3 regions of the Streptomyces pseudoechinosporeus genome follow, and region 2 is predicted to be linked to each of the others. Evidence: predicted binding sites of a transcription regulator. Region 2 holds the regulator's gene; each other region holds the start of a gene.
What was found. Region 2 encodes HspR, which represses chaperone genes until heat shock. Its sites were predicted from a motif close to TTGAGNNNNNNNNNCTCAA; they were not measured.

Region 1: lon (endopeptidase La) is a predicted target of HspR. The motif match lies at 6,439-6,457, and genes of this name have one in related genera.
Region 3: dnaK (molecular chaperone DnaK) is a predicted target of HspR. The motif match lies at 4,509-4,527, and genes of this name have one in related genera.

The regions. Positions count from the first base shown of each region.
Region 1 covers NZ_BAAGPS010000078.1:6,222-16,624, forward strand. Annotated here, with positions in the region: gene ACYVO6_RS43015 (sensor histidine kinase) at 1-2,050, opposite strand, end outside; gene ACYVO6_RS43020 (hypothetical protein) at 2,408-3,193, shown strand; gene ACYVO6_RS43025 (MarR family winged helix-turn-helix transcriptional regulator) at 3,260-3,742, opposite strand; gene lon (endopeptidase La) at 3,999-6,416, opposite strand; gene ACYVO6_RS43035 (GNAT family N-acetyltransferase) at 6,596-7,261, shown strand; gene ACYVO6_RS43040 (MFS transporter) at 7,246-8,565, opposite strand; gene ACYVO6_RS43045 (M15 family metallopeptidase) at 9,113-9,772, shown strand; gene ACYVO6_RS43050 (GyrI-like domain-containing protein) at 9,862-10,356, shown strand; gene ACYVO6_RS43055 (HAD domain-containing protein) at 10,378-10,403, opposite strand, start outside.
Region 2 covers NZ_BAAGPS010000005.1:359,402-369,804, forward strand. Annotated here, with positions in the region: gene ACYVO6_RS08290 (circularly permuted type 2 ATP-grasp protein) at 1-56, shown strand, start outside; gene ACYVO6_RS08295 (alpha-E domain-containing protein) at 316-1,248, shown strand; gene ACYVO6_RS08300 (transglutaminase family protein) at 1,256-2,098, shown strand; gene ACYVO6_RS08305 (DUF1876 domain-containing protein) at 2,160-2,435, shown strand; gene ACYVO6_RS08310 (DUF4097 family beta strand repeat-containing protein) at 2,740-3,411, shown strand; gene ACYVO6_RS08315 (ATP-binding cassette domain-containing protein) at 3,439-4,395, shown strand; gene ACYVO6_RS08320 (ABC transporter permease) at 4,392-5,183, shown strand; gene ACYVO6_RS08325 (sugar ABC transporter substrate-binding protein) at 5,324-6,439, opposite strand; gene ACYVO6_RS08330 (dihydrofolate reductase family protein) at 6,679-7,245, shown strand; gene ACYVO6_RS08335 (hypothetical protein) at 7,230-7,646, opposite strand; gene ACYVO6_RS08340 (helix-turn-helix domain-containing protein) at 7,672-8,124, opposite strand; gene ACYVO6_RS08345 (hypothetical protein) at 8,492-8,746, shown strand; gene ACYVO6_RS08350 (heat shock protein transcriptional repressor HspR) at 8,886-9,335, opposite strand; gene dnaJ (molecular chaperone DnaJ) at 9,343-10,403, opposite strand, start outside.
Region 3 covers NZ_BAAGPS010000035.1:115,985-126,387, reverse strand. Annotated here, with positions in the region: gene ACYVO6_RS31675 (penicillin acylase family protein) at 1-434, shown strand, start outside; gene ACYVO6_RS31670 (GNAT family N-acetyltransferase) at 424-1,035, shown strand; gene ACYVO6_RS31665 (cupin domain-containing protein) at 1,082-1,573, shown strand; gene ACYVO6_RS31660 (SDR family NAD(P)-dependent oxidoreductase) at 1,570-2,349, shown strand; gene ACYVO6_RS31655 (copper resistance CopC/CopD family protein) at 2,477-4,333, shown strand; gene dnaK (molecular chaperone DnaK) at 4,587-6,440, shown strand; gene grpE (nucleotide exchange factor GrpE) at 6,443-6,913, shown strand; gene ACYVO6_RS31640 (hypothetical protein) at 6,829-7,344, opposite strand; gene ACYVO6_RS31635 (TetR/AcrR family transcriptional regulator) at 7,417-8,049, opposite strand; gene ACYVO6_RS31630 (MFS transporter) at 8,335-9,732, shown strand; gene ACYVO6_RS31625 (FAD-dependent monooxygenase) at 9,729-10,403, shown strand, end outside.

The DNA of each region.
Region 1 (10,403 bases), on a different contig from region 2:
GTACCCGTACGCCGTGCCGGTGGGCGAGCCGCGCCACCACGTACAGGCCGAGCCCGAGACCCTCGCCGTCCTCCTGGTCGTAGGCGTCCTCGGGGTCGAAGTCCGAGAGGCGGGCGTTGAGCTGGTCGAGCCGGTCGGCGGTCATGCCGATGCCCTCGTCCTGGACGGAGAGCATGACCTCGCCGCTCTCCAGGAGCCAGCCGGAGACCTCGACGGGGATGTCGGGCGGCGAGAACGATGTGGCGTTCTCCATGAGTTCGGCCACCAGGTGGCTGATGTCGTCCGCCGCGAACCCGGCGAGGTGCGCATGCGGCGGCAGCGCGGCGATCCGTACCCGCTCGTAGCGCTCGATCTCGCTGACGGCGGCGCGTACGACATCGACGAGCGGGACCGGCTCGGGGTGCTGGTGGCCGTGTTCGGCGCCCGCGAGGACCAGCAGGTTCTCGCTGTGGCGGCGCATGACGGTGGCGAAGTGGTCGAGGCGGAAGAGCGTGCCGAGCCGGTCGGGGTCCTGCTCGCGCTCCTCGAGCTGCTCGATGACGGAGAGCTGCCGCTCGACGAGGCCGAGGGTGCGCAGCGAGAGGTTGACGAAGGTGCCGTGGATGCTCTGCCGTACCTGCGCCAAGTGGGCGGCGGCCTCGGCGAGTTCGCCACGCAGTTTGTCGCGCTCGTCGGCCATGTGCTGCCGTTGGCCGATGAGGTGCTTGCGGTCGCCCTCCAGGCTCGTCAGCCGCTCCTGGAGCGCGACGGCGTGCGCGTGCAGGGCGTTGACGGAGCGTACAACCTGGGCGAACTCGTCGTTGCGGCCGGTGAACTTCACCGGCTCCTCGGCGGCCGGGGCGGCGGCGAGGCGGGCCGAGCCGAGGCGGAGCACGGCCAGCGGGCGGGTCAGCGTACGGGCCATGGCCGTGGAGACGCCGACGGCGACCAGCATCAGGAAGCCGAGGAGCGCGATACGGATCTCCAACGCGGTGACGTCGTCGTCGCGCAACTGGGCGAGATCCTTGGCCCGTTGGCTGTTGAGGGACGCCTCGATGCCACGCATCGACTCGACGCGGGCGGAGAGCGCGGCGTCCAGCTTCTCGGTGTTGGTGCCGAGTTCGGACTCGGAGAGGGTCGCCCGGTCGACGAGGGTCGCGAGGTACTTCTCGGCGGAGGTGACGTCAGGGCCGGTCACCGTGGAGTAGTACGAGGCGCTGTCGGTGTTCGGCGCGGCGTCGTGGAAGTCGGCGAGCGCGGCCTGCTCGCGGACGTTCGCCTGCTGGGCTGCGGCGCTGAGGGCGTTGCGCGTCCTGGTGTCGGCCGCGGAAGACGTGGTCTCCCTGCTGGTCTCGCCGGTGATCGGGTCGGTGACGGTCTCGGTCCTGGTGGGCACGTTCAGCGCGGCGAGGAGCAGTCCACGGGTGGCGGCGGCCTGCTGGACGGCGGTGTCGAGGTCGGCGAGCGCGTGCGCGCCGGCGCCCGCGCGGGGCGGCAGCTGCTCGGCCAGATCCTCGGCGAGACCGTGGAGTTCGGTGATGGCGGTGGAGTACGCCCGATGCGCTTCGAGAGCGGTGCTCTCGCCGGTGAGCGCTGCTCTGCGTACGGAAGCGATCTCGTCGAGGTCCTTGCGCAGTTCGGCGGGCGCCTCCTCGGTGCTCAGCTCGTCGACCTGCCGGTCGACGCGGGCACTGTGCCGCTCGGAGGGGCCCTCGCCGTCGGGGCGGCCGGCCGCGATGTAGGAGGTGACCTCGTCGCGTTCGTCGGCGAGCGCGTGGGCGAGGGTCAGCGCGTCCTTGGTGTGATCGGCGAGCGTGACCAGGTTCTGGGAGTCGTTCAGGTCGCTCGAGGCGGTGACGACGGAGGGGGTACCGGCTCCGGCGATCGCGGCGGCCACGACGGCGACGGCGACGATCAGCCGGGTGCGTACGTGGGCGGGGCGGCCTTTTCCTGCGGGGTCGGGGTGACTGGGCTCTCGCGCCGGGGAGCCCGGCGGGCGCCCGGAGGCCTCGCTCGAGGCCGTCTGACTGCCTTTGCGCCGAGGCCGCATCTTCTGCACCGATGCTCGCATTCTTGACTCGTGTACCCATGGGCCCGGGTGACGACCAGTAAACAAACGTGTCGTCACCGTTACGGCTTCCGACCCTCCCAGTGCCGGTGAGCAGTGGCCGCGCATCGCCTGACCCGCCACCCAAAGGAGTGAACCTCGGCGGGGCAGGGGTGGGCAAGTTCCTCTGGCCCGTGCAGCGACCTTGCGCGGCGGGCCGGTTGGACTCCCACAGCGGCCGGTGGCAAGATGCGCCGCCGCGCTCCGGCGGAGCCGATTATTCCGCCTCATTTCAGGCGTGTGACCTGCCACTCCGCGCCAATTCGGCGACGATTGCCAGCCTTTGACGAAGCTTGTGAAGGGCTCGTGCAGACTGGCCGAATGCGTACGGAACTGATCTCGGTCCCTGGTGATCCCGCCCGCCCGAACGAGGACTACGCGGCGGCCGGACTCCCGGCCTCCGGTCAGGGCGGTTCGCTTGTCGTGCTTGACGGAGTGACTCCGCCGGCGACCGAGGTGGGCTGTGTGCATTCGGTCCCCTGGTTCACGGCGCGGCTCGGCGGAGCGCTGGGCGAACTGTCCGCTTCACGCCGAGATCTGCCCCTCGCCGAGGTGCTGGGCCAGGCCATCTCACGAACCGCGGACGCCCATCGCACCACATGTGACCTTTCTCACCCACGAACCCCTCAGGCCACTGTGGTCCTCGCCCGCTGGTCCGCGCACGAGGTCGAATACCTGGTCCTGTCCGACTCCGCCCTCCTCGCCGAGTCCCCCTCCGGCACGGTCACCCCGCTCCTCGACGACCGCCTCTCCCGCGTCCCCCGCGCCTCCCTGGCCACACACGCGATCACCGACGCGACGATCCGCAACAAGGAGGGCGGCTTCTTCACGGCCGCCGCGGACCCCTCGGTGGCGGCACGCGCGGTGACCGGCACGCTCCCGCGCGCCGACGTCCGCACGCTCACCGCCCTGACGGACGGCGCCACACGCTGGGTGGACAAGTTCCACCAGGGCGACTGGGCCGACCTCGTCACGCTGGTACGCAAGGAGGGCGGCCAGGCTCTCGTCGACCGGGTGCGGGCGCTGGAACGGGCCGATACGGGGCGGGAGTTCCTGGGGCGGAGCAAGACGCATGATGACGCGACGGTGGTGTACGTGGAGTTGTGACGGCGCCCAGTTCGAGCGTGGGGGTTACAGCCCGGCGCGCGGTTTCCACCCGTACTCCCCCGGAGGTCAGCCCTCGCTTCTCCGGTTCAACTGGTTCAGCAGCCGGGCCAGTTCGGCCACCTCCTTGCGGTCCCAGTTGGAGAGCTGCCGTACGTATCGCGCCCGCCGCGCATCCCGGACCGTACGGAACCTGGCCCGCCCCTCCTCCGTGAGGTGGACGAGCCAGGCGCGGCCGTCGGCGGGGTCGGGCTCGCGGGCGATGAGACCCAGCTCTTCGAGGGCCCTCAGCTGCCGGGACATGGTGGCCTTGCCGACGCCGATGAAGGCGGCAAGCTCGGTGGCCCGCTGACCGCTGCGCTCATCCAGGCGTGCGAGCAGTCCGTACGCGGCGGACTCCAGATCGGGGTGGACCTCCCGGGCCATCTCACCGGAGGAGGCCCGAGCGCGCCGCAGGAGAACGGTCAACTCCCGCTCCAGGGCCAGGAATTCCTGATCCACACCCTGTCCTGACCGCAACGGCTGTTCCTCACCGTTTCCGCCCTCGCCCACATCGGCCCCTGACTCTGCTTCCCGATCCTGAAAGTTGGCCGAAGCTTAGTCATTCCCGCAGCTCCGGGGCTATTTCCGAGGAGCAGCTCAGGGCACGGGGAGGCGCAGGTTTTTAGGGGCGCGGGGAACTGCGCGAGCAACCACAACGAACCCGCACCCGGCAACGAACCCAAAACCCACCCCTCACCGCGTCCGGCCGTATGGCGAAGACCCGGCCCCCGCGAGGGGACCGGGTCTTCATTCCCGATGGCGTCCGTCACGCCGCCACCGGAACCTCCGGAGCCGCGCCGTTCGTCGCCGGGGACAGCGCCAGCTCCAGCACCTGGCGGACGTCCGTGACGGCGTGGACGTCGAGCTTCCCCAGAACCTCGGCGGGCACATCGTCCAGGTCGGGCTCGTTGCGCTTCGGGATGATGACGGTGGTGACACCGGCCCGATGCGCGGCCAGCAGCTTCTGCTTGACGCCGCCGATGGGCAGCACCCGCCCGGTCAGCGAGACCTCACCGGTCATCGCCACATCCGTACGCACGAGCCGTCCGCTCAGCAGCGAGGCGAGAGCCGTCGTCATCGTGACGCCCGCGCTCGGTCCGTCCTTGGGGACCGCGCCCGCCGGGAAGTGGATGTGCACGCCCCGGTCCTTCAAGTCGGCCACGGGCAGCTCGAGTTCGGCGCCGTGCGAGCGGAGGAAGGAGAGCGCGATCTTCGCGGACTCCTTCATCACGTCGCCCAGCTGGCCCGTGAGGGTCAGACCGGCGGCTCCCGTCTCCGGATCGGCCAGCGACGCCTCCACGTAGAGCACGTCACCACCCGCACCGGTGACCGCGAGCCCGGTGGCGACACCGGGGACGGCCGTACGGCGCTCGGCCGGGTCCTGGGCGGACTCGGGCACATGGTGCGGCCGGCCGATCAGCTCACGCAGATCGCCCTCGCCGACCGTGAACGGCAGCTTCCGCTCGCCGAGTTCGTGCTGAGCGGCGACCTTGCGGAGCAGTCGTGCGATGGCCCGCTCCAGGTTCCGTACACCCGCTTCCCGCGTGTACTCACCGGCGAGCTTGCGCAACGCGCTCTCGTCGAGGGTGACCTCGGCCTTCTCGAGACCGGCCCTCTCCAACTGCCGCGGCAGCAGGTGGTCGCGGGCGATGACGACCTTCTCGTCCTCGGTGTAGCCGTCGAGCCGCACCAGCTCCATGCGGTCGAGCAGCGCCTCCGGAATGGCTTCCAGGACGTTGGCCGTGGCCAGGAACACCACGTCGCTCAGGTCGAGTTCGACCTCCAGGTAGTGGTCGCGGAAGGTGTGGTTCTGGGCGGGGTCGAGGACTTCGAGCAGGGCGGCGGCCGGGTCGCCCCGGAAGTCGGAGCCCACCTTGTCGATCTCGTCCAGGAGCACGACCGGGTTCATGGACCCGGCCTCCTTGATGGCGCGGACGATACGACCGGGCAGCGCGCCCACGTATGTACGCCGGTGACCGCGGATCTCGGCCTCGTCGCGTACGCCGCCGAGGGCGACCCGTACGAATTTCCGCCCCATCGCGTGCGCGACGGACTCGCCGAGGCTGGTCTTGCCGACACCGGGCGGCCCGACGAGCGCGAGCACGGCACCGCCACGGCGCCCGCCGACGACTCCCAGCCCTCGCTCCAGGCGGCGCTTGCGCACGGCCAGGTACTCGGTGATGCGCTCCTTCACGTCTTCCAGTCCGGCGTGCTCGGCGTCGAGGATGGCTTGGGCGCCCTGGATGTCGTACGAGTCCTCCGTGCGCTCGCTCCACGGGAGTTCGAGCACGGTGTCGAGCCAGGTCCGGATCCACGACCCTTCCGGCGACTGGTCGCTCGACCGCTCCAGCTTGTCGACCTCCTTGAGGGCGGCCTCGCGGACCTTCTCGGGAAGGTCGGCGGCCTCGACGCGGGCCCGGTAGTCGTCGGACTCCTCGCCGTCCTGCTCGCCGTTCAGCTCGCGCAACTCCTTGCGTACGGCTTCGAGCTGCCTCCGCAGCAGGAACTCGCGCTGCTGCTTGTCGACACCTTCCTGTACGTCCTTGGCGATGGACTCGGCGACGTCCTGCTCGGCGAGGTGCTCGCGGAGCTGCTCGGTGGCGAGCTTCAGCCGGGCGACGGGGTCGGCGGTCTCCAGCAGCTCCACCTTCTGCTCGGTGGAGAGGAAGGGCGAGTACCCGGAGTTGTCGGCCAGGGCGGACACGTCATCGATCGCCTGCACCCGGTCGACCACCTGCCAGGCGCCGCGCTTGCGCAGCCAGCTGGTGGCGAGGGCCTTGTACTCCTTGACGAGGTCGGCGGCCTGACCCGGCAGCGGGTCGGGCACGCTCTCGTCCACCCGGGTCCCCTCGACCCACAGCGCGGCTCCGGGCCCGGTGGTGCCGGCCCCGATCTTCACCCGCCCACGCCCGCGGATCAGCGCGCCCGGGTCACCGTCGGCCAGCCGGCCGACCTGCTCGACAGTCCCGAGCACACCCGTACTCGCGTATGTCCCGTCGATGCGTGGAACAAGCAGCACCTTCGGCTTGCTGCTCCCACTGGAACGCGCGGCGGCCTGCGCGGCCTCCACCGCCGCTCGTACATCGGCGTCGTTCAGGTCCAGGGGCACCACCATCCCGGGCAGCACGACCTCTTCGTCGAGCGGCAGCACGGGCAGGGTGAGCGGTGTGGACGTCGAAGCCATGATCTCCCCTTTGGCAGTCAAGTTGAGTTATGCAGGCTCAATGCATAGAAGCCGCCGAATGTTCCCCGCCTCGGCGGCCGTTCGCTGTCAGCGATCACAGCTGTTGGGGACGGCGGGGCGACGCGTACCGTCTTCAGGTAATAACTGTGGCCAGCTAATGGCCATTACAGGGGGACGGGATGGACCGTACAGTGCGGGCCTGGGTGGACGGGTGGGTCGTCTCTCGCGGGGCGGCGCCGCCCGTGGTCGAGCCCTGGGGATACACGGTCGACGTGGGCCTGCCGGAGCACGTCACCCGACATCTCCTCGCCGCGACGAACGAGGCCGTCGAGGAGGCGGTGGTCCGGAAAGTGGCATCCGGGGTGACCGGAGCGGGCGTGTGGCTCAAGGTCTTCGCGGACCCGTCCGTCGTCGGCCCCTGGCTGGGTGACGACTGGTGGGTGGACCCGGTACCGGGCTTCCTGATGTCGGCCCCGCTGACCGCCGACACCCCCGCTCCACCGGTACCGGACGGCTACCACCTGCGCACCTGGTCCCGCGGCGGCGTCATCCGAGCCCTCGTCACGGCGACGGACGGCTCATGGGCCGCGCACGGCAAGATCGCCCCGACGGGCACGACGGCGGTCGCGGACCAGATCGAGACGGCTCCTGCGCATCGGCGCAAGGGCCTGGGCCGCCTGGTCATGGGGACACTCGCGCGGGCAGCGCTGGCCCAGGGCGCGGAAACCGGCGTCCTGGGCGGCACGCCGGAGGGGCGGGCGCTGTACGAGTCGCTGGGGTGGAAGGTGGTGGCGCCGCTGACGAGCGCGAGGTTCACGGGGGCAGGCTCTCACCGGGCGGAGTAGTGAGAGGCCGTCGGCGGCGCGTCGTGCGAGGCCGGAAGCGCCCGTCCCAGGCGTGCGAGCGGGGACAAAGCCATCACCGCTGGGGACAGCATCATGCCCGCGGCCGTCACCAGGAGGCCGGTACGCAGCCCCCACTCCTCCGCGAGAAACCCGCCGAGCAGGGAGCCGAGCGGGGCCATCCCCATGCCGACAAACATGATCGTCGCGGCCGCGCGGCCCTGCATCCCGTCCGGAGTGACGGCCTGCCGCACCGCCATGACCGTGACATTCACCAACTGACCAGCGGTCCCGAACACGAAGCTGATCGCCAGGAGCGCGGAAACCGTCACCGCCGAGGAGCTGTGCAGCGCGGGCACACACACGAACACGCCGTCGCCGAGTGCCGCCGCGGACACGAGCACTCTGCCGTAACCGAACCGGCTCGGCAGGCGAGCGGCCAGCATCGAGCCCAGCAGCGCGCCCGGCCCCATCGCCGCAAGCGCCAGCCCGACGGTGGTGCCGGACAAGTGCAGTTCCCGCGGCAGGAAGAGCAGATAGACGGTCATCATGGCCGCGAAGGAGAACTGGAAGGCCGCCGAGGCGAGGCACACGGTCCGCAGCGAGGTATCGCTGACGACAAAGCGGAGGCCCTCATGGATCCGTCGCCATACCCGAGGGGGACGTTCCGAGCGTTCCGGGATTGCTTCGGTCCGACGGATCCGCCGGATCGACAGGAACGACAGCGCGAAAAACACCGCGCTGGAGGCAGCAGCGATCGGCGCCGACAGCAGTGACACCAACGCACCGCCGAGGGCGGGCCCGCCGATCTGCGCCGCGGACCGGCTGCCCTCGAGCGCGCTGTTGCCCTGCAGCAACTGATCGCGTTTCACCAGTCGTACGAGAGACGCCTGATAGGCCACGTCGAAGAACACGGACAGCGCCCCGACGGCGAAGGCGACCACGAGCAGTGCGGGCAGACCGAGCCAACCGAGGAGACCGGCCACGGCGGCGGCGCCCAGTACCAGGGTCCGGCCGGCGTCCGTCACCACCATCACCGTGCGGGTCCGCCACCGGTCCACCCACGCGCCGACGAAGAGCGAGAGCAACAGGAGCGGCGCCTGCCCCACCGCGCGGAGGACGCCCAACTCACCGGCGCCGGCGTTGAGCGTCAGGACGGCGAAGAGCGGGAGAACGATCAGAGTGGTGTGTTCGCCGAGTTGGGAAGCTGTCTGACCCACCCAGAGCCTGCGGAAGTCGCGATCCCGCCACAGACTTGGCGGAACAGATCGACTGGAATCGGATACAGCGGAGGAAGTGGACGGCACGAAGATCCCTTGGATTGCCGACGACGAGGCCCATCACCCGGTGCACACCAGGTGCTCCTGCGATTCAGGCAGGTGAAGGCTCGCTGTGCCGCAACATCAAGGGCAGCACGCGATGACAGGCCGATCACGGCCTACAACGTCAACGCGCGCTCGGAAAACCGGGCATGTCTTAGCTCCTCGGGGGTGACTCGCTGCGCCCAAACCCTAGCCGTCGGCCGCCCGACGCGAAAGGCGGCCTCGTTCGCCTCTCGCGCAAACCAAGCAGGCTGAACCGGTAGTTCGGAGAAGAACTCCTGGACGGCGCCGTGGGAATGAACAAGGGCAACGACAGCATGGCGCCGGGCGACTCGGCATGGTGGGAGAGCCATCGAAACCGACTGGAGCGTACGGCTCAGGAAGCCGACCGAGACGCGTGACGTCGGACCAGACCTGATCGGGCGCGGCGGGGCATCGCTGAGTTCGGCTCCGGCGACGTGGCCGACGGCATTGCCAGCAGGCACGGGTGGGGTGGGCTGACGCCGAGAGTCGTTACGCCATGATCGGGCGCATGCTCGAGATCGTTTTGATGTCAGATCCGAAGATCGCAGCCATACCCGTGGTGGACTGCGGCGAACCGCTCCTCGATGTCCGGCTCCACGATCCTTTCCTCATCGGCATCGACGCTCGCAGAAATGATGCCTCAGGGGCTTTCGCTCACCTGCGGGAAGGGGTTCTGACTCGGCTCCTCGACGCACAAAGGCTGCTGCCGGAGGGCATCCGTCTGCTGTTCGTCGAGGGGTACCGGCCGCCCTCGCTGCAGCGTTCGTACTTCGAGGGGTACGCCGACGAGCTTCGGATCAACAACCCCGACTGGACTCCGGAACAACTCCGCGCTGCCGCAAGCCGATACGTGTCTCCACCGGAGATCGCCCCGCACAGCGCCGGCGCCGCCGTCGACCTCACCCTCATAGCCGCCGACGGCCAGGAACTCGACATGGGAACACGGGTGAACGCCAACCCGGAGGAGAGCGATGGCGCCTGCTACACCGCCGCCCCCAACATCGGCCCAGAAGCGCGAGCCAACCGGCAGATCCTCACCGAGGCCCTGACCGCGGTGGGCCTCGTCAACTACCCAACCGAGTGGTGGCATTGGTCATACGGCGATCGCTACTGGGCACTTGCTACTGGTGCCGACCATGCCGTCTACGGGCCACGGGAACTTGGCTGAGGCTCGCCGTTGAAGGCAGGGCGATGAGTTCTCGGCGCACGTCAGGTCTACACGTCCTGAGGAGCCCTGGAACCATGGATGGGAGCGGTATGAGCGGGCGTGTATCTGATAGCAAGGCCAGTGCCTCGGAGCCGGAACTTGTGCATCTGGACCCGGCGACGACAGCGGTTGTCCGTGGCGTCGTTCCAATGGTCGACCTGCGCGACTTCTTCGATGCTTCCTTCGGTGTCCTGGCCCGGACCATCGAGGCGCAGCGGATCACCGTACTGAGTCCGGCCTTCGGCCTTTACCACGGGTCGCCGGAGGAGACTTTGGATCTTGAGGTTGGGTTCGTTACGGATCGGGCGGTGCGGCCGGAGGCCGGGGTCGTGGTCGGTTCGCTTCCCGGTGGCCGGGTCGCGCGGCTGACGCACTTCGGGTCGTTCGACGGTCTCGGGGCCTCCTGGGACCGGCTGCTCTCCTGGATGCGGGAGCGGGGGCTGTCCGCCGGAGAGGACAGGTGGGAGACATACGTAACGAAGCCCTCTCCGGACATTGACCCGCGTGACCTGCGTACCGAACTCTCCTGGCCAGTGACGGACTGACAGACCTGATGCGGGGCGCTTCTACAGGCGACGCGTTTCGCGCAGCC
Region 2 (10,403 bases):
AGCTCGGCCCGGAGGGTGAACGCCCCCTCGCGCAAGAGGGGGCACAGCAACAGTGACGACTCCCCATGGAGCGACCACTGATCGAGGAGGTACGGCCTTGAACCCTCCCCCAGCTGAAGGCAAGGGGATTCCTGGCTCACGTCGCCTGCGGCCCTGCGGACCAGCAGGTCTTGCACGATCAACACCAGCCGGGTTGGAACCAGCCCGGTTTGGTACTGCAAGTAAAGGAGCTGCTGTGCCAGCTTGGTTCTCGCTCAGCACGCCGAAGATCGTACCAGGCGTCTCGTGGGCGGTCGTTCGCCTTGGAGGTTCACGGTGAACGACGTGATCCTCTCCCGCATCGCCGAAGCACTGACCTGGACGGGCCGGTACGTCGAGCGCGCGGACGCCACCGGCCGCATCCTCGACGCGTATCTGCACCGGCTGCTCGAAGACCCCTGGCGGGACGAGGACGTGGCCTGCCGCTCGCTGTATGCGATCCTCGGCGTCGACGCGGGGGACGAACGCGTCGACATGCAGCAGGTACTGGACCAGCTGGCCTTCGACGCGCGCTCGACCTGCTCCATCGAGGGTGCGCTCGGGGCCGCCCGCCTCAATGCCCGCAGCGCCCGCGAGGCGGTCTCCTCCGAGATGTGGGAGTGCCTCAACTCCACCTGGCACGCCCTCGCCGACCAGCGCATGGCGGCCCGCCGCACCGGCCCGTACGCCTATCTCGAACTGGTACGCCGCCGGGCCGCGCTCTTCTTCGGCCTGGCCGACTCGACGATGAGCCGCGACGACAGCTGGCGTTTCGTGGTGCTCGGCCGGAGCCTGGAGCGGGTGGACATGACCGTACGGCTGCTGTCCGTACGAGTCCTGGACGCGGCCCATGCTCCCGACTGGCCGACGCTGCTCAGCGCGAGCGGGGCGGACGAGGCGTACGCGCGGGTGTACGGCGGCTTCGGGGACACGGCGCGGGTGGCTCAGTTCCTCATCATGGACCGGGAGTTCCCGCGTTCGGTGCTGCACGCCCTGACCACGGCGGAGGAGTGCCTGGCGGCGCTGGGGCGCCAGCGCCAGGATCCGGCGCGGCGGCCGATCGGCCGGATGCGTACGCGCCTGGAGTATCTGGACTCCGGCGCCCTGGAGGACGTACTCCCGTCCCTGTTGCGCGAGTTGCAGACGTCCTGCATGACCTCCGCCGAGGCGGTCGCGGAGAAGTTCTTCCCGTACCAAGGGCCCGTCGAGTGGGCCCAGGAAGGAGCGTGAGTACGCCATGACCCGCCGACTCCGCATCCGGCACACCACGAAGGTGTCGTACGCCCAGGCCGCGGTCTCCTCCCACAACGAGGTCCGCATGACCCCGCTGACGCTCCCGGGCCAGACCACGCTGGACGCCCGCGTCCTCGTGAACCCCTCCACCCCGACCTGGTCGTACTGGGACTACTGGGGCACCCAGGTCACCGGCTTCGACCTGATGGAACCGCACGCGGACCTGACGATCACGGCGGTGAGCCTGGTGGAGACGGCCCCGCCGGGCGGGCTTCCGGCGGCCCCGACCTGGGCGGAGGTTGCCGAACTGGTCGCGAACTCCCGCCTGTTGGAGTACGCGGCACCGACCTCGCGTACGGCCATGCCCGACGCACTCGTCGAGCGGGCGCGTGCCGCCGCGGCCGGCCTGGACCCGCATGAGACGGCGGTGGCGGTCTCGTCCCTGGTCGCCGACCACGTCAGGTACATCCCGGGCTCCACCGGCGTGAACACCGCCGCCGCCGAGGCCTGGGAGCAGGGCGCCGGCGTCTGCCAGGACATCGCGCACCTGACGGCGGGCCTGCTGCGTGCCCTCGGCCTGCCCACCCGCTATGTCTCCGGCTACCTCCACCCCGAACGCGACGCGGAACTCCACCGCCCCGTCGAAGGCCAGAGCCACGCCTGGGTCGAGTACTGGGCGGGCGACTGGACCGGCTACGACCCCACCAACCGCGTACGCGCCGACGAGTCCCACGTGGTCGTGGGCCGGGGCCGCGACTACGACGACGTGACGCCGCACAAGGGCGTGTACCGGGGAGTGGCCGGAGGGCCACCGGAGGTGATGGTGGAGTTCACGCGGGTGGCGTGACAGGGGCGGGCGGGCGGATGCTGTTGTTAGCTGTAGCCGGCCGTCTCCGGAGGTGATCGCGATGACGCACACGGCTGTCGGATGGCACGTGGAGCTGGAATTCGACGAGGACGACGACCGCACCCGCGCCGCCGCCCTCGTACGACTCCCCGACCGAAGCGAGGTCCGGGCCCACGGCTACGCCAAACGCCACCCCTCCGACTCCAACCAGCCAAGGGTGGGCGAAGAGGTGGCAGGAGCCAGGGCCCTGAACGAACTCGCCATGAAACTCCTCACCAAGGCCCACGACGAAATAGACGAGGCCTCGGGCCGGATCTCACATCCGCTGACTCCGTGACCTGCCGCACAGCAGAATCCGCCCAGCCCCGTCCCGCGCCTCAGCCCCGCTTCGGGCCCGTGATCCCCTCACCGATCACGAAGCCCTTGGCGGGGCTTTCGGGTTTGGTCTCTCCCGCATAGCGTTCACTCTCAATCCATTGCAACGAACAGGAGTTGTCGTTGCGTTAAATTCAGAACCGTTGCAACGATTTCCTTGCCTTTACCTGCTCTGATGACGATTCTGCGCAACGAGTCTGTTGCTAGATCCTTGAACGCAACGTAGCTTTTCCTTCATCGGAAACAACGAGTTGAAGGAGAGCACGATGCAGACGTTCGCCACCCCCGCCCCGATCTCCGCCGTCCTGGACATCCCCGCCGGACGCATCCAGTTCATCGCCGCCGACCGGGCCGACACCACGGTCGAGGTCCTGCCCGCCAACGCCACCAAGAGCCGCGACGCGAAGGCGGCCGAGGAGATCGAGGTCTCCTACAGCGACGGCGTCCTGCGGATCCAGGCCCCGGAAGCGAAGAACCGGATCCTCGGCCACACCGGATCCGTCGAGGTGACCGTCCAACTGCCCGCCGGCTCCCGCGTCCAGGCGAAGTCGGCCGCCGCCGAGTTCCGCGGCGTCGGACGGCTCGGCGACGTCGCCTTCGCGGACGGCTACCGCTCGGTCAAGCTCGACGAGGCAGCAAGCGCCCGCCTCACCGTCCTCGACGGCGACGTCTCGGTCGGCCGCCTGAGCGGCCCCGCGGAGATCAGCACCCAAAAGGGCGACATCAACATCGCCGAGGCCCTCTCCGGCACCCTCGTGCTGCGCACCCAGATGGGCGACGTGTCGGTCAGCGCCGCGGCCGGAGTCTCCGCCTCCCTGGACGCCGGCACCGGCTACGGCCGGATTCACAACGCCCTGAAGAACACCGACGGCACCGCGGCCGACCTGACCATCCACGCGACCACCGAGCACGGCGACATCACCGCCCGCAGCCTCTGACCCACAGCCTCCAAAGGAGCACTCATCATGACCACCCCGGCCATCACGGCGAACGGGCTGCGCAAGTCCTACGGCGACAAGACCGTCCTCGACGGCGTCGACCTGGCCGTCCCCGAAGGAACGGTCTTCTCCCTGCTCGGCCCGAACGGCGCCGGCAAGACCACCGCCGTCAAGATCCTCTCCACCCTCATCACCGCCGACGCCGGCGACCTGCACGTCGGCGGCCACGACCTGGCCACCGACCCCCAGGCGGTGCGCGCCGCGATCGGCGTCACCGGGCAATTCTCCGCCGTCGACGGCCTGATCACCGGCGAGGAGAACATGCTCCTCATGGCAGACCTGCACCACCTCTCCAAACGCGAGGGACTGCAGGTCACCGCCGAGCTGCTGGAGCGGTTCGACCTCGTCGAGGCCGCCAAGAAGCCCGCCTCCACCTACTCCGGCGGCATGAAGCGCCGCCTCGACATCGCCATGACGCTCGTCGGCAACCCTCGGATCATCTTCCTCGACGAGCCCACCACCGGCCTCGACCCGCGCAGCCGCCACAACATGTGGCAGATCATCCGCGAGCTCGTCACGAGCGGCGTCACCGTCTTCCTCACCACCCAGTACCTGGAGGAGGCCGACGAGCTCGCCGACCGCATCGCGGTGCTGAACGACGGGAAGATCGCCGCCGAGGGCAGTGCCGACGAGCTGAAGCGGCTCATCCCGGGCGGGCACGTCCGGCTCCGCTTCACCGACCCGGCCGCCTATCAGTCCGCCGCCGTCGCGCTGCGCGAGGTCACCCGGGACGACGAGGCGCTGTCACTGCAGATCCCCAGCGACGGCAGCCAGCGCGAGCTGCGCGCCATCCTCGACTGGCTGGACTCGGCCGGCATCGAGGCCGAGGAGCTGACCGTGCACACCCCCGACCTCGACGACGTGTTCTTCGCCCTGACCGGCACAGCCAAGGTCCCCAACCAGCCCAAGGAGTCTGCCCGATGAGCTCCCTCTCCCTCGCCGTCCGCGACTCGTCCACGATGCTGCGCCGCAACCTCCTGCACGCCCGGCGCTACCCGTCCCTCACCCTGAACCTGCTGCTCACTCCTGTCATGCTCCTGCTGCTCTTCGTCTACATCTTCGGCGACGTGATGAGCGCGGGCATCGGCAGCGGCGGCGCGGACCGCTCCGCGTACATCGCCTACATCGTGCCGGGCCTGCTGCTGATGACCATCGGCAGCACCACGATCGGCACCGCGGTGTCCGTCTCCAACGACATGACCGAGGGCATCATCGCCCGCTTCCGCACGATGGCGATCCACCGCGGGTCGGTGCTCATCGGGCACGTCGTCGGCAGTGTGCTGCAGTGCGTGATGAGCGTGGTCCTCGTGGGGGCCGTCGGCGTGGCCATCGGCTTCCGGTCCACGGATGCCACGGCCCTGGAGTGGCTGGCGGCGTTCGGGCTGCTCGTGCTCTTCGCCATGGCGCTCACCTGGGTCGCGGTCGGCATGGGCCTGATCAGCCCGAACGCCGAGGCGGCCAGCAACAACGCGATGCCGATGATCCTGCTGCCGCTTCTGTCCAGCGCCTTCATCCCGGTCGACACGATGCCGGGCTGGTTCCAGCCGATCGCCGAGTACCAGCCGTTCACGCCCGCCATCGAGGCCCTGCGCGGACTGCTGCTCGGCAGCGAGATCGGCCACAACGGGTGGCTCGCAGTCGCCTGGTGCCTGGGTCTCGCGGTGCTCGGCTACTTCTGGTCGGCCTCGAAGTTCAACAGCGACCCGAAGTAACCCCCATGACAGCGCGGGCCACCTCCCGCAACTCGTCCCGCCCCAGGGCGGCGTACACCGACACCACGTCGGCGTACGCCGCCCCGTCCGCGTCTGGGGGAAACAAGAGTCCGGGCTCGACTGGCAGAAGTCGACAACCCCTACTTCTTCAGGCCGATCTCCTCGCACGCCGCCTCGTACTCCGATGTGCAGATGTCCGAGACCTTGTAGATGCCGTCGTCGATGACCGTGTTCTTGATGTTGTCCTTCGTCAGGGGGGCGACGAGGACGAGGTGCGCCGGGATGTTCTCCTCCGTCGGGCTGTCGACCTTGTCGCGGGTGAGGGCGTCGAACTCGATGCCCCAGCCGTGGGCCCGGGCCACGGCCAGCTCGGCGGCGGTCTCAGCCTCTTCGGGGTACGGCTTGTAGACGCTCATGTACTGCTCGCCGGAGACGATGCGCTGCACCGCCTCGAGCTCCGCGTCCTGGCCGGTGATCGGCGGCAGGTCGGTCACGCCGGCCACCTTCAGCGCGGAGACGATGCCGCCGGCCATGCCGTCGTTCGCGGAGTACACCCCGGCGATGTTCTCGGCGCCGATGGAGGAGATCGCGGCCATCATGTTGGCCCGCGCGTTCGACGGCTTCCAGTCCTTGGTGTCGTACTGCTTGGCGATGGTCACCTTGTCGCTGAGTTCGGCGAGGGCGGCCTTCTTGAACTCGGCCGCGTTCGGGTCGGTGACCGCGCCGTTCATCATGACGATCTTCTGGGACTTGCCGCCGTCCAGGGTCTCGGCGAGGGCCCGGCCCTGCACCTCCCCGACCTGCTGGTTGTCGAAGGAGATGTACGCGTCGATGGGGCCCTCGGCCAGCCGGTCGTATGCGATGACGGGAATGTCCGCGTCCTTCGCCTTCTGTACGCCGTCCGCGATGTCCTTGGCGTCCACCGCGTCCAGGAGCACCACGTCGACCTTGTCGTCGATCATCCGCTGGAGCTGCTTCTTCTGCTCGGCGGCGTCCTGCTCGGCATTGGCGTATACGACCTCGCCCTTGCCCTTGGTCAGCTCGTCGACCTTCTTCTTGATGATGGGGTGGTCGAACTTGTCGTAGCGCTGGTTCTCCTTCTCCGGCAGCAGCAGCCCCACCGTGATGTCGTCGCCCTTGGTCGGTTCCGCCGAGCCGCCCTCCGCGTCGCTGTCGAGCACGCCGCAGGAGGCGAGCGAGAGAGTCATGGTGGACACGGCCAGGGATATGGCGATACGACGCATACGGCTGCTCACTTCGGGGGTCTTTCGGGGTCTTTCGGACGAGGCGCAACTTTGCGACCCAGATGACCGAAAGCCAACGCGGACGTTTCGAAAGCGTCAAGGAATTCCGGTTAACGAGATCACAACAGCACTCTGCGTGCTCCCTGTGAAGACACAGAGGTGGAGGTCTGGAGGACCGGGGGGCAGCGGTGGAGCAAGCGTGATGGGGTGTCAATCGGCAGTTCACCATTCCCCAGGCTTGGGAGGTCCCGATGCGCAAGATCACCCTGAGTATGTCCGTGTCACTCGACGGTTACTTCGAGGGCCCGAACCGCGAGCTCGACTGGCACCTGGTCGACGACGAGCTGCACCGGCACTTCAACGAGCGCTCCAAGGCGATGAGCGGCTTCCTGCACGGCCGGGTCATGCACGAGCTGATGGTCGGCTACTGGCCGACCGCCGACCAGGACCCCGCGAGTACGGAGCTCGAGCGGGAGTTCGCGGCCATCTACCGGGACATGCCGAAGATCGTGTACTCCCGGACTCTGGGCCCGGGCCGTACCGAGTGGAACACGACCGTCGTACGGGAAGTCGTACCCGAGGAGGTCAGGGCCCTCAAGGAACAGCCAGGCGGAGACCTCGGGGTCGGCGGTGCGGAGCTCGCGGCGGAGTTCCGGCGACATGACCTGATCGACGAGTACCTGCTCTACGTCACGCCGGTCATCCTGGGCCGTGGTCGCCCCCTCTTTCCGGAATTGGACGTCACCACGCAGCTTCGCCTCGCGGAGACGCGCACTTTCGGCAGCGGGGTTGTGCTGTTGCGCTACGAGCGGGCCTGACCGTCGTCTGGAGGGCTGTGCGGAGGCTCGTGCGGTGGCCCCTCCGGACGTCCGTCCGGAGGTCCGCCCGGCGGGCGTTCCGGGAAGCGGAGGAGGCGGGCCGGTGGAAGCGGGAAGTGCTCGCTGTCGGGGTGCCGGCGCCGGACGGCGTCGGCACGGGGGTCTGGGGCGGACTCGGTGTGGGCGTCGGGGCCCTGCGGCTGCGTCGCGCGGGCGTGCTCGTGCCAGCCGGCGCGGAACCAGTTCAGCTGCTGCCGTTGCAGTTCCTCCTCGGTGAGGACGCGGACGCCCTCCGGGCCGGCCGCCCGGACCTTCTCGCCGAGTCCGATGAGCAGTTCGCCCAGCAGCCTGGAGACGCGTTCCGCCTCGTCACCCCGGCCGCCGCCGCCCGGATTCCCCATGCCGCACTCCCTCGACTCCCCCGCGTCAACCGCCCTCCGGCAGGAACTGCCTCGCCACCTTGGCGAACAGCTCCCGCAGTTCGGGCGGAACACCCATCCTGCGGGCCGCCTCCTCGGGACTCAGCGCCGTACGGCCGCCCCCGGCCGCGGGGTGCCCGCCGCCCGCGACGACCGGAAGGTCGTCCTCCGTCAGCCGTCCCGAGCGGATGAGCATCTCGCGGAGCGGTACGCCGAGTACGGCCGCGATACGCCGCATCGTCTCCAGATCGGGCATGGACTGACGCTGCAACAGCCGACTCACGGCGGCGCGATGCACGCCGGCGTCGTCGGCGAGCTTCGAACGGCCGCCACCGCGCGGGCTGTCGATGTCGTAGCCACGGCCGCGCAGCACGTCCTCGATCCAGCCGGCGAACTCCTCGAGCCCCTCGGCCCGGTGACTCTGGTCTGTACGGGCACCGGCCCGTGTGCTGGAACGCATGTGTCCGCTCTCCCCTCGTCGCGCGGACAACGTACCGATCGCACTCGCACCAAGGTGTGTGCGCGCTCGCGCGTAACCGTGGAGATTCGGCAACGGCCACAACGGTCGCCATGTCAGCGGCAGTTGACGTACGGGCTGAAGCGTCACCATCGCGCCCACCTCCACGGAGGGTAGTCACTTGCGTACGCGCTCGCACCATGCAAGTCTATTCGCTCGCTCCCTGTTATCGAACACATGTTCCCACACTCGGGGCGAAGAAGAGCGGAGACGCGCGGAGAAGAGAGGAGCACCACGATGACCGATGCCACGCGCAGAACGTTTCGTACGGATCGGCTGCTGCGCGGGGACGCCGGGACGGAGGGCGGCCATGACAGCGACTGAGGCCGAGGAGGTCGCGCTGGAGCTGGAACGCCTGCGCCGCTCGGTCGACGTCGGCTTCGCCACCACCCGTGGCGACCTCGCCCTCCTCCTCCAGCGCGCCGACCAGACCGACAAGACCCTCGACGAACACGAAACCCGCCTCGAAGCCCTGGAACGCGCCCGCTGGCCCCTGCCGTCCCTGGCAGCGATCACGTCGTGCATCGCACTGGCGGTGACGCTGTGGCAGGCGACGGGGCGGTAGCCCCGCACTGCGGGAAGGAGCCGGCGGATTCAACTCCCCGGCTTCTTCCCGCAGTCGGGCTCCTCAAGTCACTCACCGAAGCCAAAGGGGCCTGGAGGTTCAGGTGAACCTCCAGGCCCCTTCAGGCTGTTGCCCCGCACTAGTCCGACTGCTGGCGCTTCGGGCGCCACACCACCAGTGCGCTCGTCTGCTGGACGTCCTGGTACGGGACCAGGTCGCGGCGGTACGAGGCGTGGACCGCGGCCTCGCGTTGCTGCATCGCCGCGGCGGCGCCGTCCAGGGCCGTTTGCAGTTCCGCGACGCGGGACTGGAGGGCGGCGACCTGGTTCTCCAGTTCGATGATGCGTTTGATGCCGGCCAGGTTGATGCCCTCGTCCTGCGACAACTGCTGGACCGTGCGCAGCAGTTCGATGTCGCGGGCCGAGTAACGCCGGCCTCGCCCGGCCGTGCGGTCCGGGGAGACCAGGCCGAGGCGGTCGTACTGGCGCAGCGTCTGCGGGTGCAGACCGGAGAGCTGGGCCGCCACTGAGATGACGTACACCGGAGTTTCCTCGGTCAGCTCGTACGGGTTGCGTCGACGGCCATCCATGGTGTCCTCATGCTCCCTTCGCCGCCTGGAACAGCTCGGCCCGTGGATCCTCGCCCACGGTGGCCTCGCGGTACGCCTCGAGCGCGTCACGCGCCTTGCCCGACACGTCCTTGGGGACCACGACCTCGACGGTGACCAGCAGGTCCCCGCGGGTGCCGTCCTTGCGGACCGCGCCCTTGCCGCGGGCGCGCATCGTCCGCCCGTTGGGCGTGCCCGGCGGCAGTTTCAGCGTGACCGGCGGCCCGCCCAGCGTGGGCACGCGGACCTCCCCGCCCAGCGCCGCCTCGGCGAACGTCACCGGCACCGTCACCGTGAGGTTGTCGCCCTTGCGGCCGAAGACCGGGTGGGCGCCCACATGCACGATGACGTACAGGTCGCCCGCCGGACCGCCCCGTTCACCCGGCGCGCCCTTGCCGCGCAGCCGGATGCGCTGGCCGTCGCTGACCCCGGCGGGGATCCGGACCTGCATCGTGCGCGACGACTTGGCGCGGCCGCTGCCCTTGCAGATCTCGCAGGGGTTTTCCGCGATCAGACCGCGGCCCTTGCAGTCGGGGCACGGGTCGGTGAGCGAGAACCCGCCGCCCGTACCGCGCGCCACCTGCCCCGTGCCGACGCACGTCGGGCACACGCGCGGTGTGCCGTTCGCGTCGCCGGTGCCCGAGCAGGCCTTGCAGGGCGACTGCGAGGACATCCTGAGGGGGACCGTCGCGCCCTCGATCGCCTCGGTGAAGCTGAGGGTGACCTCGGACTCGATGTCCTGGCCGCGCCTGGGCTGTACGCGCGTAGTACCCGAGCTGCCCCGGTTGAACAGGCCCCCGAAGACGTCACCGAGCCCACCGCCGAAGCCGCCGCCGGCACCGCCCGCCCCGCCCTGGCCGGGTGCGCCTCCGAAGAGGTCGCCCAGGTCGAAGTTGAAGGTGCCACTGCCGCCCGCGCCGGGGCCCGGCCTGAAGCCGCCGTTGCCGAAGAGGGTGCGCGCCTCGTCGTACTCCTTGCGCTTCTTGGGGTCGCCGAGGATGTCGTTCGCCTCGGAGATCTCCTTGAAGCGCTCCTCCGCCTTGGCGTTCC
Region 3 (10,403 bases), on a different contig from region 2:
AAAACCTCCTCACCGCACGGGAGTTGTACGGCATCGACCGCACCGAAGTCGTACGGGCGGCCGTGGAAGAAGTCGCCGCGGACGCCCCGCAGGGCACCTGGGGTGACACTCACCGCCTGGACGCGTGGCGCGCACTTCCGCCGAGCGAGTCGGCAGCGTACGACGGCGGACCCGCGCTCTCCGGCGATCACGACTGCGTGCTGTGCACCTCCTCAGTCCCCGGCATCACCGACCGTGCGGCCCGTGGTCCCGCCGCCCGCTACGTATGGGACGTCGACTGCCGTGAGAACAGCCGCTGGGCCGTCCCGTTCGGCGCCTCGGGTGTTCCGGGTTCACCGCACGAGCGTGACCAACTCCCCTTGTGGCTCACGGGAGATCTGGCCCCGGTGATCACCGACTTCGCTCAGCTGACCAAGGAGAACGATGACGACTGAGGCGTACGGGCATGGCCGCCGGCCCGTTCATGAGCAGACCGTGGACGGACTGGGCTCGGTGCGCGTGCTGCGGGTGGAGCCGAAGGCCGACCTCGACGTGATCCATGGCTGGGTGACCGCGGAACGGGCGCGGTTCTGGGGGATGGGCGGGTTCAGCAAGGAGCAGGTGCTTCAGACGTACGAGCTGCTGGACTCGCTCGATACGCATCATGCGTTTCTGGCGGTTCTGGACGGTGTGCCGGCGGCGCTCTTCCAGACGTACGAGCCGACGGCCGACCGGGTCAGTGAGTGCTACGAGGTCGAGCCGGGGGACATCGGCGTTCACCTGCTGATAGCTCCCGCTCGTGATGGTGGTGGTGATCGGGCGGGGTACTCCTCCGGCCTCATCAGCGCTTTCGTCGCGTATGTGCTGCGCGGGCTTGGGCGGAGGCGGGTGGTGGTCGAGCCCGATGCTCGCAATGTGAAGGCGATCGAGCGGCTTATTCGGCAGGGATTCGAGGTCGGGCCCGAGGTTGTGCTGCCTGAGGTTGATCTGCCGGAGGTGTACTTGCCGGAGAAGCGGGCTCAGCTTGCTTTTCTCCTATTGGGGGAGGGCTTCTGAGCGTTGGAGGCTGCGGGGCCTGCGCCCCTTAGGGCATGGTCGGGGGATGGCCAGTGACATCACTCCCGAAGATCTTGTCGCTCACTTTCAGCTGGAGCCGATCCCCAAGGAGGGCGGGCGGTTCCGGCAGACCTGGGCCGGGCCCGAGCGGGGGGACGGGCGGCCCGAGGGGACCGCGATCGTTGTGCTGTTGACCTCGGAGCCGGGGGATTTCTCGGCGCTGCACCGGCTTCCCACCGACGAGGTGTGGCACTTCTATCTCGGTGATCCGCTGGAGATGCTGCTGCTCGACCCCGACGGTACGTCCCGCACCGTCGTGCTCGGTCCCGATGTGCTCGGCGGGCAGTACGTCCAGTTCACCGTGCCCGCGGGGACCTGGATGGGCGCGCGGGTGGTGGCGGGCGGCGCCTGGTCGTTCTTCGGGTGCACGATGGCGCCCGGGTTCACCTACGGCGGGTACGAGCACGGGGACGCGGCCGAGCTGGCCGCGCGGTACCCGGCGGAGGCGGTGCGGATCGCCGCGCTGAGCCGGCCGTGAGCGGGCTGCTCGACGGTCAGGTGGCGCTGGTGACCGGGGCCTCGGGCGGCATCGGGCGGGGCATCGCGCTGCGGTTCGCCGAGGCGGGGGCGGCGGTGGCCGTTCACTACCGCAGGGACGCGGAAGGGGCCCGCGAGGTGGTCGGGCTCATCGAGGACTCGGGCGGCAGCGCGGTCGCCCTGCACGCCGAGCTGACCGTCGAGACCGAGTGCCGGCGTCTGGTGCGCGAGGCGGCGGACTGGGGCGGCGGCACCCTGACGGCACTGGTCGACAACGCGGGCGTACAGCCGGTCCAGGAACTGCCCGGCATGTCCGTGGCCGACTGGCGGGCGGTGGTCGACGCGAACCTGTCGAGCGTGTTCGCGTGCACGCAGGCCGCGGTGGAGGTGATGCGGGAGGGTGACAAGGGGGAGCGGAGCGGCGGGAGCATCACCCACATCGCCTCCATCGAGGCCACGCACCCCGCCCCGCTGCACGCCCACTACTCCGCGTCCAAGGCGGCCGTCGTGATGCACGCACGGTCGGCGGCCCTGGAGTACGGTCCGTACGGGATCCGCGTCAACACCGTCTCACCAGGCTTGATCGACCGCGAAGGCCTCGCGGAGGCCTGGCCGGACGGCGTACGGCGCTGGCAACAGGCCGTCCCCACCGGCCGGTTGGGCCGCCCGGAGGACGTCGGCGACGCCTGTGTGTTCCTCGCCTCCCCGATGGCCTCGTGGATCACGGGACACGACCTGGTCGTGGACGGCGGGGTGTCGGCGCGACCGACGTGGTGAGGGCGGGCGGGGGCGCGCGGGCACGGTGTTGAGCGAGCTGCTGCGTACATCCGTATCCCCAGCCGGGGCCGGATACGCAGGCCAGGGGAAAGGGAGAGGAAGAGGCAACGTGGGCGGAATACCGCGGATGGCGGCGCCGCGCCGGGCGGTGGCCCTCGTCCTGATGCTGGGCACGCTGTTCCTGCTGGGCGGTGCCACCACCGCGTCCGCGCACTCCTCCGTGCGCGACACCGACCCCCGCGAGGGCACCGTCCTCAAGACCGCCCCGAAGCAGGTCACCATGACCTTCACCGAGTCGGTCGGTATCTCCGACGACTCGATCCGGGTCCTCAGCCCCGACAACCGGCGCATGAACGCGGGTCCCGCCGAGCACGTCGGCCGCTCCGACACCGTGCGCGTACGACTCCAGGACGATCTGCCGGACGGTACGTTCACCGTGGCCTGGCGGGTGGTCTCGGCGGACAGCCACCCCATCTCGGGCGCGTTCACGTTCTCCATCGGCGCACCCTCCGAGACCACCGCGAACGCCTCCGCCGAGCCCGCCGTGAACCCCGCCTCCGGTCTGCTCTACGACATGGCCCGGTACGCCGCGTACACCGCCGTGGCGCTGCTCATCGGCGCGGCCACCTTCGTCCTCGCCTGCCGCCCGCCCGCCGTCGCCCCCCTCCGGAAACTCTTCCGCATCGCCTGGTGGACCCTGCTCCTGTCCACGGTCGCGCTGCTGTTCCTGCGCGGCCCGTACGCCCGCGGCACCGGCCCCGCCACCCTCTTCGACCTCTCCCTCCTCCAGGACACGCTGAGCGGCAGGCCGGGGTGGGCGCTGCTGGCGAGGCTGGTGCTGGTGGGGGTGGCGGGGGTCTTCCTCGTACGACTACTGGGTGCACGTGAGCCACGGGTGGACGAGCGGCCGAAGCCCGCACTCCTCGTCTCGGGCGGGCTGCTCGCCGTGGCGCTGACGGTCACCTGGGCCGCCGCCGAGCACGCGTCCGCGGGGATCCAGGTTCCCGTGGCGATCGTCTCCTCCGTACTGCATCTGCTGGCGATGGCGGTCTGGATGGGCGGCCTCGCGGCGCTGCTCACCACGCTTCGCCGTGCCGAGACCCCGCCGTCGGCGGCGTCGGTGGCCCGTTTCTCGCGGCTCGCGTTCGCTTCGGTGGTGGTCCTGGTAGTCACGGGTGTCTACCAGTCCTGGCGGGGGCTCGGCTCCTGGGAGGCGCTCACCGGTACGTCGTACGGGCGGCTCCTGGTCGCCAAGGTGTGCGCGGTGGTGCTGCTGTTGGGGGCGGCGGCGTATTCGCGTCGCTGGACGGCGGGGCTGCTCGCGGCGGAAGAGCCGGTGCGGGTGCGGGAGTTGGAGGCTGTGGGGGCGCGTACGGGGGGTGGGGGCGCGGGTGCCTCGGCAGGGGCGGCGTCCGATCCTGATGCCCCGAATGGCGATGGGCCGGGGGATTCCGATGGATCTGACGGGCCTGCCGACCCCAGCGAGACCCCGCCCCCTCACCAGGCCCTGCGCCGTTCCGTGCTGGCCGAAGTCGTCGTGGGTGTCGTGGTGTTGTTGCTCACGACGGTTCTCACCGGCACTCAGCCGGGCCGGGCCGCCACCGAGACCCCGGCCGCGCCGACGGCGCCGGCCGGTCAGCCCCCGACCTCGATGACCCTGATCCCCTTCGACGTCGGCACCCCGAACGGCAAGGGCAAGGTCCAGATCGTCCTGGAGCCCGGCCGCGTCAACGAGAACACGGTCCAGGCGCTCGTCATAGGCCCTGACGGAGGCGTCGCCACGGTCCCCGAACTCCGCCTCACCTTCACCCTGGCCGCCGAGAAGATCGGCCCCATCGACGCCGAACTCACCGACCAGGGCGGCTACTGGGGCACCAACTCCCTCAACCTCCCTCTCCCCGGCACCTGGACCATGAACGTCACGGTCCGCACCTCGGACATCGACCAGGTGACGGTGTCGAGGAAGGTACAGATCTCGCCCTGAGCGGTTCGCGCCGCCGACGCTCTGGGTTCGCGCCCCCGCGCCCCTTTAGGGGCGCGGGGCTGTATCAATATGCGGCTCCGCCGCGATGGGGGTCCCCCCGCTCGAGCGAAGCCGAGAGTGGGGGAGCGACCAGCCACGACGCACCCGCAGCCTCCCGCTGAGCGCCCGGCTAACCTTGACAAGGGAAAGCTCAAGTTTTATCACAGCTATTGAGGCATGTAAGGCCCATTTACAGGGTAAAGAGGAGGGAGAGATGGCCCGCTCGGTCGGTATCGACCTCGGCACGACGAACTCGGTGGTCTCGGTCCTCGAGGGCGGCGAGCCCACCGTCATCACGAACACGGAGGGCGCCAGGACGACACCGTCGGTCGTGGCGTTCGCCAAGAACAACGAGGTGCTGGTCGGCGAGATCGCCAAGCGCCAGGCGGTGACGAACGTCGAGCGCACCGCGCGGTCCGTCAAGCGGCACATGGGGGACCATGCGTGGCGTTTCCCCGACAAGGGGAGCATCGGCGGGAAGCGCTACACCGCGCAGGAGGTCTCCGCGCGTGTCCTGCAGAAGCTCAAGCGCGACGCCGAGGCGTACCTGGGCGAGGACGTGACGGACGCGGTGATCACCGTGCCCGCGTACTTCGACGACTCCCAACGTCAGGCGACCAAGGAAGCCGGTGAGATCGCCGGTCTCAACGTCCTGCGGATCATCAACGAGCCGACGGCCGCGGCCCTCGCGTACGGACTGGACAAGGAGAACGACCAGACGGTTCTGGTCTTCGACCTCGGTGGCGGCACGTTCGACGTGTCGCTGCTCGAGATGGGCGAGGGCGTCATCGAGGTGAAGGCCACCAATGGTGACACGCATCTCGGTGGTGACGACTGGGACCAGCGGATCGTCGACCACCTGGTCAAGCAGTTCAAGAACGCGTACGGCGTGGACCTGTCCAAGGACAAGATGGCCGTGCAGCGGCTGCGCGAGGCGGCGGAGAAGGCGAAGATCGAGCTGTCCAGCTCGTCGGAGACCAACATCAACCTGCCGTACATCACGGCCTCGGCGGAGGGTCCGCTGCACCTGGACGAGAAGCTGACGCGCGCCCAGTTCGAGCAGCTGACAAGTGATCTGCTCGACCGCTGCAAGGGGCCCTTCCACCAGGCGGTCAAGGACGCCGGGATCAAGCTGTCCGACGTCAACCACGTGATTCTGGTGGGCGGTTCGACCCGGATGCCCGCGGTGACCGAGCTGGTCAAGCGGCTGACCGGCAAGGAACCGCACAAGGGCGTCAACCCGGACGAGGTGGTGGCCGTCGGCGCCTCCCTCCAGGCGGGTGTGCTCAAGGGCGAGGTCAAGGACGTACTGCTGCTGGATGTCACACCGCTGTCCCTCGGTATCGAGACCAAGGGCGGCATCATGACCAAGCTCATCGAGCGCAACACGACGATCCCGACGCGTCGTTCGGAGATCTTCACGACCGCGGAGGACAACCAGCCGTCCGTGACCGTGCAGGTCTTCCAGGGCGAGCGGGAGATCGCGGCGTACAACAAGAAGCTCGGCATGTTCGAGCTGACGGGCATCGCGCCCGCCCCGCGCGGTGTCCCGCAGATCGAGGTCGCCTTCGACATCGACGCCAACGGAATCATGCACGTCTCCGCGAAGGACCTCGGTACGGGCAAGGAGCAGAAGATGACCGTCACCGGCGGCTCCGCGCTGCCGAAGGACGACATCGACCGCATGGTCCGCGAGGCCGAGCAGCACGCGGAGGAGGACCGCAGGCGCCGCGAGGCCGCCGAGACCCGTAACCAGGCGGAGCAGCTCGTCTACCAGACGGAGCGGCTCATCAAGGACAACGAGGAGAAGATCCCGGCCGATGCGCGGAGCGAGACCGAGGCCGCGCTCGCGGACCTGAAGGAGAAGCTCAAGGGCGAGGACACCGCGGGCATCCGGCAGTCGATGGAGAAGGCGGCGACGGCCGCCCAGAAGATCGGTACCGCGATGTACGAGCAGTCGCGCGCTGCCGGTGAGCAGGCCGGAGCGAGCGGAGACGACGAGGTGGTGGACGCCGAGATCGTCGACGACGACAGCTCCCGGACGGGCGACAGCTCACGGGCAGGCTGACGATGACCCGGACCCGGCCGCAGCACGAGGAGCTGGAGCGCCTGCTGGAGGAGCGGACCGCCGACCTCCAGGGGGTGAAGGCCGAGTACGACAACTATCGCAAGCGGGTACGCAGGGACCGGTTGGCCGTACGGCAGATCGCGGCGGCCAACGTCCTGCGTGCCCTCCTGCCCGTACTGGACGCCGTCGACCGCACGCGCAGGTACGAGCCCCTGACGCCCGGCCTGAAGGACATCGCCGAGACGCTGGAGACCCAACTCGGTTCGCTGGGCCTCGAGTCCTTCGGGGAGGAGGGCGAACCCTTCGATCCCACGCGGCACGAAGCGGCCCGGCACCACATCTCCCCGGACGCGACCGGCCTGACCTGCACGGAGATCCTCCGGCCCGGCTACCGCGTCGGCGACCGGCTGCTGCGGCCCGCCTTTGTGGAGGTGACGGGGCCTGTCGCGAGGGCGGGGAATCCTGAACGGTGACCTGGGGTGTGGGGCTTCGCCGGTGCCTGGCCCGGTGAAGCCGCTGTCGGGGCCGCTCCTGGCTGATTCGTAGGGTGCTCGTCCCGGCGCTGTCGGATCGCCTTGGCGACAGGTTCGGGGTCGGGTACGGAGACGGCGAGGCGGGCGTAGGGCGCGGAGGGCCGGAGGTCTACGAGGACGACGGGACTGTTCGCGCGTACCGCGACGTAGTCCCGGCCCTGCGCGTGCTGCCACTCGCCCAGGCAGTAGCGGCCGGGGCTCCACCGGCCGTGGCGCCGCCTGCCATGCAGCGCCCGCCACCAGTCCTGTTCGATCCGTACGTCCTTGACGGCTGTCAGCGGTACCCGGACCTCTTGGCGCAGGGCGAGGAGCCTCTCCCGTCCGGTCGGGCGGACCACGACGTCCTCTCCGGCGACAACCAGCCGAGCCATCGAAGTCACCTCCTCCGACAGCTTGCGTCTGCCTCCGAGTCCATTGTCGAACTCTTTCGTGCTGCCCCAGCCCTACATGGTTCGGTATGCCCGGAGAAAGGTCCGCACTCCCTCGACGACGAGTGGCCGGACGCGGGTGTCCTCCGCGGCATTCGCGGAACCGAGCCTGTCCAGCGCGACGCCGAAGGTCAGCGCGAGGAACTGGTCGGCCGCGAGTCGGGGGTCGGGGACGTCGAGCAGCCCGGCCGCGGCGAAGGCGGCGAACCGCTCGGCAATTGCCTCGTCGGGGGTGTCGGCCAGGGGGTTTTCACCCCGGTGCGGCAGGTGGCCGGATTCCGCCCGGACCAGTCGTTGCAGCGTTGCGTACTCCGCCGAGCCGAGCATGTCGGTCGCGATGCGCATCGAGAACGTGACCAGGGCGTCCTCGAGGTCGGCGGCCTCGGTGAGGTCGGTGAGGGTGTCGTCGAGGGTGCGCCGGATCGTGGTGATCAGTGACTGGCCGACGGCGTCGACGACTGCTTGCAGCAGCGTCTGCTTGTCGCCGAAGTAGTCGTAGACCGTCCGCTTGGACACCTCGGCCCGGGCGGCGATCGCGTCGACGCTGGTCCGGTCGAAGCCGTCGGCGAGGAACAGTTCCCGGGCCGCCGAGAGGATGGCGGCCCGCTTACGCGTGGACCCCTCGCGCAGTGTCTTCGTGGTCGGCATGGGCATATCTTAGCCGTCCTACACTGCACGGTGTAGTGTAGTGTCTGGCTCATGGCGCGTGCCGCACTCGTACACAGGCTCCGCCCGGCGGAGCCGTGCATGCGCCACCTCGGGTACCGCTTCCCCGGGTTCACCCCGGGGGACGACCTCGGACCTGTCCACAAAGCACCACGCACACTGCGCCCCGCGTGAATGGCCGCCGTGTCCGCGCCGGGCCCGGCAAGGCGGCAGCGCTATGCGTACGGCAGACCCCTTACTCGCCCGGCAACGACGGAAAGGACGTCCATGACCGCAACTCTGGCTCCCCCGGTCCGCATCGGGAAGGCCGCTGTCTGGGCCCTCGGCCTGCTGGCAGTCTCCACCGGTGCCTTGGAGTCGGTGGTGGCGCCGACGCTCCCGCTCCTGCAACGCGAGCTGGATATGAGTCGAGCCGAAGGGGGGTTACTCAGCATCGTGCTCGCCATCACCGGCGCGCTCGTCACACCGCTCGCAGGCAAGCTCGGCGACCGCTACGGCGGAAAACGAGTCCTGATCAGGCTGATGGCGGTGGTCTCTGCCGGTGGCCTGGTGTCAGCGCTGGCGCCGAACCTGCCCGTGCTGCTGCTCGGCCAGGTGCTGCAGGGGGCGATGATAGGCGCACTGCCCCTGTCGTTCATCGTGGTGCGCAAACACCTCCCCGCGGGAGAGTCGAAGGTGGCCATCGGGCTGGTCAGCGGGATGTTCGTGGGGGGCTCGATGGTGGGACTGCTGTCGGCCGGGCCCGTGGCGGAAGCGCTCTCCCGACACTGGATGTTCGCGGTGCCGACGTTCGCGGTCATTGGGTTCACCCTGCTGGTGAACAGGCTGATGCCGTCTGATCCGCCGGGCCGGTCGGACGATGCCGGGATCGACTGGCCGGGCATGCTTCTCTTGAGCGGGATACTGGTCACGCTCATGCTCGTGTTCGCGATGGCGCCCGAGGCCGGCTCGCAGCCTCTCGTGCTCGGCGCCCTCATCGTGGTTCTGGCCGCCTTCGTGACCGGATGGGTAGCCGTTGAACGTCGTGCGGCCGCGCCGATGATCGATCTGCGCATGCTGGCACGGCCTGTGATATGGAAGTCGTGTGTGCTGACGTTCGTGATATGCCTCGGCACCGCGATGGGGGTCTTTCTCGTTCCGCAGCTGCTCGACGTGTCCGGCGACGGGTACGGTTTCGGGGCCAGCGCCACCGAGATCGGCTTCATCCTTCTGCCCGGCGCCGTGGTCGCGACGCTGGCCGGGCCGGCCGGTGGGCTCGGGGAGCAGCGTTTCGGCTCGCGTGCCGTGGTTGCTGCCGCGGTCGTCATCATGGCCACCGCTCTGCTCGCCCTGTCAGCCGCACACACCGAGGTCTGGCACATCGTCGTCGGCAAGGCGCTGATCGCGCTTGCCAACGGCCTGTGCGTTACGGCCATGGTGACCAGCATCGCTTCTTCCGTCGCTGAAAGTGACACCGGCATCGCCACCAGCCTGATCCTGGTGACTCGCGTGTTGGGCTCCGCCGTGGGCGGGATGCTCGGTGGCGTGCTCCTCACCTCGGGGACCCCTTCTGGGTCGGATGTCCCGGCCGATTCGGCCTTCGTCACGGGCTTCCTCATCGCCGGCGTCGTCGCGGTGCTGGCCCTGCCTGTCGTCCGTACCATGAGCAAAGGAGTCAAGGAATGACCCGCACTGATCAGTTGACGGATATCCGTAGCACGCCGGGGCGCAAGGTACTGATATCCGGGGCCAGCATCGCGGGTCCCGCCCTCGCGTTCTGGCTGAACCGCTACGGCTACGCGGTCACGGTGGTGGAGAAGGCGGGCACGCTTCGTAGCGGTGGTTACCCCATCGACGTGCGCGGCACCGCACTCGAGGTCGTCCGGAGGATGGGAATCCTGCCGCGACTGCAGGACGCGCACATCGACCTGCGCCGGCTGACCTTCCTCGACGGGGACGGCAGCGAGGTGGCCTCGGTCAACCCGCACACCGTCACCGGCGGTGTCGCGGGACGGGACCTGGAGGTGCGGCGCGGGGATCTGACCGGCGCTCTCTACGCGGCGGTCCGTGACGACGTGGAGTTCTTGTTCAACGACTCCATCGACACCCTCGACCAGTCCGGCCACGGGGTCGACGTCACCTTCCGCGGGGGCAGCAGGCGTACGTTCGACATGGTGGTCGGTGCGGACGGTCTGCACTCACGTACCCGCGAGTTCCTGTTCGGCCCCGAAGAGCAGTTCCACCGGTACCTCGGCTACTGCTTCGCCGTGTTCACCATGCGCAACACCTTCGGGCTCTCCCACGAGACCATGATGTGGAACACCCCGGGCAGAGCCGCGGCACTCTACGCCGTGGGG